2 regions of the Sphingobacterium sp. InxBP1 genome follow, and region 2 is predicted to be linked to the other one. Evidence: riboswitches for the same ligand, from Rfam matches in the RefSeq annotation. Region 2 holds a riboswitch; the other holds the start of a gene.
What was found. Region 2 has a riboswitch for S-adenosylmethionine ahead of K7A41_RS09730 (O-acetylhomoserine aminocarboxypropyltransferase/cysteine synthase family protein). Riboswitches for the same ligand answer to the same signal wherever they lie in the genome.

Region 1 (4,285 bases), on a different contig from region 2:
CCCTTTAATATTGAGATTTGGAGCACAACCAATATTTTACTGACCAACATTCTGAACGAAGCTACGTTAAACAACTCGAAGAATACCACCAAATACTCGACCCCTTTATTTAAAGGGGATATCGGTGCAGCACCGGGCAAACTTACAATCTATTTTCCCAACAAAAAGGCCATTATCGCAGACAACATGGGCTATCTGCTGCTGCCAATGCTTGCATTATTGTTCTTGTTAGTCGGCTGTTTTGCCTATACGCTCATTATCATTTTTAGGCAGAAGAAAGTATCCGAAATGAAAACGGACTTCATCAACAACATGACTCACGAGTTTAAAACACCTGTAGCTACGATCATGATTGCAAGTGAATCGCTCAAAGATCCGGATATTAATGCGGATCACAACCGCGTGCAAAAACTGGCCAATATCATTTACGACGAAAACGTACGTCTGGGCAACCATATCGAGCGGGTACTTGATCTGGCGAGGCTGGAAAAGGAGACCCTGAAACTTAACCGCGAAGATGTACATATCAATGATCTTGTCTCCGCGGTCACGGATAGCATGCAATTGCGGATGCAGAATATCGGCGGAAAATTCAGCATCGACCTGGCCGCCACAAAAGATCTCGTCGTAGGGGACGAGCTGCATTTTTCGAATGTATTCTACAACCTTTTGGACAATGCGATTAAATACAGCAAAGGCAACCTGCACGTCCAGATTAATTCCAAAAATACAGGGGACAGCATTGTTGTCACGATCACGGATAACGGGATCGGCATGAGCCGCGACCATCTGCAAAAGATTTTTGACCAGTTTTACCGCATCCCCACAGGGAATGTTCATAACGTTAAAGGTTTTGGTTTGGGACTGAGCTATGTTCAGGATATTTTAAGAAGACTCAACGGCAGGATTACCGTAAAAAGTGAGAAAGACAAAGGCACGACCTTTGAAGTAATTTTGCCCTTAAAAAAATAACACGTTCCTTTTTTGTATATTCAAGGAACATTAGTGAAAATTAATAGATTCATTATGCAAAAGATATTATTAGCAGAAGATGATCCCAATTTGGGGGATCTTTTAAAGGATTATCTCGAATTAAAGGGAAAGTTTGATGTTACGCTCTGCACTGATGGAGATGAAGCTGTTTCCCAGTTCAAAAAGAACGATTATGACTTATGCATTTTTGATGTCATGATGCCCAAAAAGGATGGCTTTACCGTCGGGCGTGAAATCCGTAAAATAAACAGTACCGTACCGATCATCTTCGCCACTGCCAAAGGCATGATGGAAGATAAAACCGAAGCCTTTGAACTGGGCGGCGATGACTATATTACCAAACCATTCCGTGTGGAGGAACTCTTGCTGCGTATTAATGCCCTGCTGAAACGTAGCGTAAGAGACAAAGAAGAAGAGATCGTCGCTGACAAATTTGAAATAGGAGACTACTACTTTGATTATACCAGCCAGCAGATTTCTTACAAAGGTCAGACACAGAAGCTATCTACAAAAGAGGCCGAATTGCTACGCTTGCTTTGCCTGAAGAAGAATGATGTATTGACCCGTGAAGAGGCACTGTTAAAAATATGGCACGACGACAACTATTTTACCGGAAGAAGCATGGATGTATTTCTCAGCAAATTACGCAAATATCTGAAGGAAGATAGTAAAGTAGAAATTGTCAATGTGCATGGAAAGGGCTATAAGCTGCTGGTCAGCTAAAACAAGGGCAGATGGAGACAGTAATAGGTCTCCATCCGCTGTTTTAATGAAAAGAAGAAAATAAAACATTTTTATCTTTAGCAGATTATAAAAAATAAATGCGCTTTTATAAAAAATTTGCATATCAGAAATAAATGTTCTAACTTAGCCTCGCTTATAGAGAAAGGCAGAGGGAATAGACCCGATGAAGCCTTAGCAACCTGTCTCTTGACAAGGTGCTAAATTCTACCCTACTTAACATGGGAATGATAAGCCGAAGTCACCGAATTCTAGTGTGTCCTTCTCTCTAGCAAGAAATATAGTTGAAAAGAAACATTAAAAACATCATTATGTTATTGACTAACAATTTAGGTTACCCGCGTGTGGGCGCATTCCGCGAATTGAAAAAAGCCAATGAAGCCTATTGGGCTAAAAAATCTTCTGTTGAGGAATTATTGGAGGCAGCAAAAAAAATTCGTGAGGGCAATTGGAAAACGCAAAAAGATGCTGGAATAGATTTAATTCCTTCTAACGACTTTTCTTTTTATGATCAGGTCCTGGACTTAAGCCTTACGGTAGGTGCAATTCCAGCCCGATACCACTCACTATTGAGCAAGGTAGATAATAATTACAGCTTAGATTTATATTTTGCTATGGCTCGTGGTTTCCAGCAAGATGGAATCGACGTGACTGCCATGGAAATGACTAAGTGGTTGGATACCAACTACCACTACATGGTGCCTGAATTCACCAAGGACCAACAATTCAAGTTGACTTCTGAAAAATTCCTGAATGAATATAACGAAGCCAGGTCGTTGGGCATCGAAACGAAACCAGTTTTATTGGGCCCGATCACTTACCTATTGATCGGTAAAGAGAAAGAAGCTGGATTCGACCGCATCGACCTATTGGACAGATTAATTCCTGTATACGAACAGATCTTAGCTAAATTGGCTGAGGCCGGTGCGCAATACGTTCAGATTGATGAGCCATTCCTTGCATTGGATTTGGATGCAAAAGTAAAAGCACTGTATCAGCCTACTTTTGAGAAGCTGGCAGCTGCAGCCAAAAACATTAAATTGATCGCGACAACTTATTTCGAAGCCTTAAAAGACAATGAGGATATCGCTGTCAATTTGCCAGTTCATGCCTTGCATTTGGATCTGGTACGCGGCGAAAATCAGCTGGATACCGTATTACCAAAAGTACCTGCCTCTCTAACCCTATCTTTGGGTATTGTAGAAGGGCGTAACATCTGGAAAAACGACTATGAAAAATCGTTGGTTAAAATCAAACAGGCCGTAGATGCTCTGGGCAAAGACCGCATCTGGATCGCGCCATCATCGTCACTACTGCATGTTCCGTTCGACCTGGACAACGAACACAACGAGCAGTCATTACCGGCTGAGGTGAAAAACTGGCTGGCTTTCGCAAAACAAAAATTAGCCGAAGTAAAAGACCTTGCTGTATTGGCAGATGGTGAAGTAGACGCTGCGACCGCAGAACGCTTTGAAGCAAACAAAGCTGCTGCCGAAAGCCGCCGTACTTCCCCATTGATCCATAGACCCGAAGTAAAAGAACGCACCAACAATATCACCGATGACGATGCAAAACGTACATCACCATTCGCTGTACGTAAAGCTGCACAACAGGCTAAATTTAACTTACCTGCATTTCCAACGACGACAATCGGTTCTTTCCCACAGACAAAAGATGTGCGCAAATGGAGAGCAGACTTGAAAAAAGGCGTTATAACGCAAGAAGAATACGATAAAGCAATCGCAGAGGAAACAGAAAATACAATCCGTCTGCAGGAGCAATTGGACATCGATGTATTGGTGCACGGCGAATTCGAACGTAACGACATGGTCGAGTACTTCGGCGAACAGCTGGCTGGATATGCGTTCACGCAAAATGGCTGGGTGCAGTCATACGGCTCGCGTTGTGTAAAACCACCGATTATCTACGGAGATGTGTACCGTCCAAAAGATATGACCGTACGTTGGTCATCCTATGCACAGTCCTTGACAAACCGCCCTGTAAAGGGAATGTTGACCGGTCCTGTAACGATTCTACAATGGTCTTTTGTACGTAACGATCAACCTCGTTCAACGACGACTTACCAAATCGCGCTGGCCATTCTGGACGAAGTACAAGCATTGGAAAAAGCAGGTATCAAGATTATTCAGATTGACGAGCCTGCAATCCGTGAAGGGTTGCCATTGCGCAAAGCTGACCAAAAAGACTACCTCAACTGGGCAGTACGTGCGTTTCGTGTATCTTCATCCAACGTTGCCGATGATACACAGATCCATACACACATGTGCTATTCAGAGTTCAATAATGTGATTGAAGACATCGCTGCTATGGATGCCGACGTCATCACAATTGAAACTTCACGTTCACAGATGAAACTATTGAATGCTTTCGCCGGAGATTTCAAATATCCAAATGATATTGGCCCAGGCGTTTACGACATCCACTCTCCACGTGTACCGAGCAAAGACGAGATGGTAGACCTATTGCGTAAAGCAAAAGCGGTCGTTCCAGCTGAACAACTTTGGGTCAATCCTGACTGTGGACTGAAAAC
Region 2 (4,285 bases):
ACTTCTACAAGAAACTTCAGATTGAGGCACGTGTCATCGAAGAGATGGTCAATAACCAGATCGCACCGGCATGTTTTAACTATCAAAACGAACTTATCGAAAATGTGAAAGGCCTAAAAGAACTTGGCTTGGCAAAATCAGCATATAGCTCCCAGCTGAATTTCATAGAACGCATTTCCACGCATGTAAATACGATCCTTGAGCAAACTGAGGCGATGCGTCAAGAGCGTAAAAAAGCAAATCAGATTGAGGATGTACGTGAAAAATCAATCGCTTACGATGAGCTGGTCAAACCTTATTTTGATGTGATTCGCTACCACGTCAATAAACTCGAAAAAATCGTGGATGACAAAAAATGGCCTCTGCCTAAATTAAGAGAGATCTTATTCTTAAGCTAATCTTCATCATAATTTAAAACACGAAGAGCATCCAAGGGATGCTCTTCGTGTTTTAAGAGACCGCTATCAGCTGCTCCCCCGCCTTATTCCGTCGCCATTTGCGGTGACGGACACAGTTTATACTCGTTCGCTACACGCATACACATCAAAATAAAAATTTAAAAAAACTAGATAAACCCAAACAAATAAAATGTTTGTGAAAAATATAAAGTATTTTATTTGTATTTTTGTCGCATTAGTAATAAACTGATTGATGAACTTTGTATTATTGAAAGAGAGATGCTATCCGATTTGTAGCCAAGTTATGCGGTTCGTTCAAGGCGAGCATAGTGGTGACGCGCTGCGCAATGTATCGATCAGTATTTTGCCGAGCTTGGCAATTTTCGTAATGGGAGCTTCGGCCAGTACTGCTATCGGCATTGGCGTGGGATCTTTGTTAACCACATTGACCGATCCGCCCGGCAACCGAAAAGACAAGCTGGCTTCCGCAGCCATCTGTATCCCGACCTTTTTTGTTGCTTCGCTGCTAACGGCTTATCTATTTCCTCACCATTGGCCATTAGTCATTCTGCTTGCAATAGCTGGATTCGTCTTTACCTTATATGGTTTATTTGGTCCACGCTATGCTGCAATAGGCAATATGACACTCATTTTAATGAGCTTTGTTATTGGTCTAGCACCAAAGGATCCGCTAACCGTGAGTCTACAAATTACCAGCGGTGCAACGATTTATTATTTTTTTAGTCTCCTACAAGCTTATGTACATCCCTATCGGTCATTAAAATACGCCATGTCCAATGGCTTTAGAGGTTTATCTCAATTTTTGCTTGTGCGCACCCAATCCTATGATCCGGCTATCCCGCTCGAAACGACTTATAGTCGCGTTGGAAAAGTCCACAGCCAGATCAGTGAACAGCAGGAGTTGATCCGTTCTCTGCTGTTCCGCGAACAAAAAATCATCGGGCAGCAGTGGCACAAAAGCAATTATTGGCTCAGTCAGGTTTATGGCTTGATCGATCTGCATGAATTGATTACCGCACTGGACCACGACTATGATTCCATACGGAAAAACCTTTTGAATACTGGCAGCCTGCCTTTGATCCGGCGTGCCATTCAGGTTCTGGCAGTAGAAATAGATAGCTTTTCCCAGCCCAAAAAACGGTTTCGATATGCACAGCAGCTTTACTATAATAATGTTAAACTTGGAGAAATCCTTGCCGAACTCACCGGAATACAGCAGCAGCAAAGCGGAACTGCTCGTGTCATTCTTCGATCGATTATCAATAACATGCAAGCCATTATCGAAGTGCTCGGCCGCATTCAAGTGGCTTTCTATCAAAATCAGCAAATCCGGGACAGCATAGACAGCACAGAATATCAGCAATTTATCAACCGTCCCCTGAATAGCCCAAGCGGTATAAAAAGTCAGCTCCACCTCAAAAATCCCTTGTTTCGCTTCGCTCTGCGGATGGCTTTGCTTTTTGGTGCCGGCGCGTTAATTGGAACACTTTTGCTGGATTTTAAGTATACTTATTGGATCCTGTTGACTGTTGCAATTGTCGCAAGGCCCGCTTTCGCAATGACCAAGACCCGTAATATTGAGCGAATATTGGGGACAGCTTCAGGTATTTTAATCGGGATACTCAGCCTGACCTATTGTAAAAACCTTTCCATATTGCTTGTTCTTTCAGCAATGGGGCTTTTTGGCTTTTTCCTGTTCAACCGTTCCAACTATATGGTGAGCGTCATTTTTATTACATGGGGTATTGTTATCGCGCTCAATTTATTTGAAGGTAATATCGATGTGATACTGGGCAGCCGTATGATATTTACGCTGATGGGCGCGCTACTTGCTATCGCTGGCTACTTTTTAATTCCGGTACGCCAAAGCTCCGGCATGATTCAGCTGGCCAAAGATGTGGCAGATTTCAACCAGCAGTATTTTCAGATCATCAATAAAAGATTGTCGCACAATCTACAGAGCACGTTCGATATCCGCTTAGCCCGCAAAAAAGCACAGACCGCCATGGCTCAGTTTTCAGAAACCATCTCTCAACTCAAAAAGGAACCGGAGAAAAAATGGATGAATTGGACGCATATTCACCATTTTCAGGCGCTCTCATATCGTGTCAATTCGCATTTGGTCGGCCTATCCATTTCACTGGGTAAGACCAACAATGACAACTTGCACGACGACATAGAGGCCAGAATCAATGAATTAAAACCTTTATTAAAGGATCTGGAACAAACGGCCACACAGCTCCAAGCAAGCAAAACTTAACACGGAAATGATTCCTGAATTAATTAAAAATTGTTTTTCTTTTGCATTAATAGAAAAGAAGTTTATATTTGTATTGTCTTCTGAAGAAGATTTCTAATCAACACCTCCCTTAATCAGCAGGTCTTGATTTATAAAGAAGTGGCGAGAGACTGGCTCTATGACCCACTGGCAACCTTCAATTTGGTTGAAAAGGTGCCAAATCCTGTCCAAAACAATATCGTTTTGGAGCATATAAATGAAATAAGACAATGATTATTACATTACAGCAAACTATCCACACTTTAGGTTCCTATGAGACGAGCCTATTAACAACGAAAGAAGTACAACATCGCATTTCTATGGCTATGCGAATGCGTATGCATATGCACCTTTCAGCTTGTTAAGAATCATTTCCTCTTTTCTGGATAACGATGTTAACAGACCTGCCTGACGGGTGTGTATGCTTCTATTTACCTTATTAATAATTTTTTTGAAACCTTAAATCCGAAATATTATGTCTACAAAAAAGAATTTAAAATTTGAAACACTACAAGTTCACGCTGGCCAAGTGGCTGATCCAACCACCGGATCAAGAGCTGTACCTATATATCAAACAACCTCATTTGTATTTGAAAATGCCGAACATGGCGCTAATCTGTTTGCGCTGAAACAGTTTGGTAATATCTATACACGGATCATGAACCCGACAACCGATGTCTTCGAGCAACGCATTGCTGCGCTGGAGGGGGGCGTCGCAGCTGTAGCTGTCGCTTCCGGACAGGCTGCCCAATTTATCGCGCTCACCAATATTCTGGAAAGTGGTGAAAACTTTGTTGCTGGTTCCAACCTCTATGGCGGCACCTTCAACCAATTCAAAGTATCGTTTAAACGGCTAGGGATTGAAGCGCGCTTCGCCGCAGACGCAGAAGCAGATAAGATCGAAGCATTGATCGATGACAAAACTAAAGCGATCTATGTGGAAACGATTGGTAATCCCAGTTTTAATATCCCAGATTTTGAAAAGATCGCCGCTGTGGCCAAGAAATACGATCTGCCACTCATCGTTGACAATACCTTTGGGGCAGGCGGCTATTTATTTAAACCGCTCGAGCACGGTGCTCATGTCGTTGTTGAATCAGCGACCAAATGGATCGGAGGCCATGGAACAAGTATTGGAGGTGTCATCATCGACGGAGGTAATTATAATTGGGGAAATGGCAAGTACCCTCAGTTTTCTGAACCATCCGAAGGTTACCACGGTCTGGTATTTTCGGAAGTATTTGGTGAAAAAGGCCCTTTTGGCAATATTCAGTTCGCTATCCGCGCGCGGGTTGAAGGATTACGTGATTTCGGTCCAGCACTTTCGCCGTTCAACTCCTTCCTTCTTTTACAAGGACTTGAAACGTTATCTCTACGCGTACAACGCCATGTGGACAATACACTGGAAGTAGCCAAATGGCTTGAGGCTCACCCACAGGTGGAAAAGGTAAATTATCCGGGCCTGAAAAGTTCCCCAAGTTTTGCCAATGCGCAAAAATATCTGAAAAATGGTTACGGCGCGGTCCTGTCCTTTCAATTGAAAGGTGATGCCGCTCAAAAGGCAAATGATTTTATTGATAGCCTCGAA

Region 1: another riboswitch for S-adenosylmethionine. It lies ahead of metE (5-methyltetrahydropteroyltriglutamate--homocysteine S-methyltransferase); the one in region 2 lies ahead of K7A41_RS09730 (O-acetylhomoserine aminocarboxypropyltransferase/cysteine synthase family protein).

What each region holds. Positions count from the first base shown of each region.
Region 1 covers NZ_JAINDX010000039.1:128,854-133,138, forward strand. Annotated here, with positions in the region: gene K7A41_RS03670 (sensor histidine kinase) at 1-972, shown strand, start outside; gene K7A41_RS03675 (response regulator transcription factor) at 1,027-1,716, shown strand; SAM riboswitch class I at 1,868-1,971, shown strand; gene metE (5-methyltetrahydropteroyltriglutamate--homocysteine S-methyltransferase) at 2,046-4,285, shown strand, end outside.
Region 2 covers NZ_JAINDX010000043.1:49,422-53,706, forward strand. Annotated here, with positions in the region: gene K7A41_RS09720 (glutamine synthetase III) at 1-398, shown strand, start outside; gene K7A41_RS09725 (FUSC family protein) at 703-2,679, shown strand; SAM riboswitch class I at 2,805-2,917, shown strand; gene K7A41_RS09730 (O-acetylhomoserine aminocarboxypropyltransferase/cysteine synthase family protein) at 3,173-4,285, shown strand, end outside.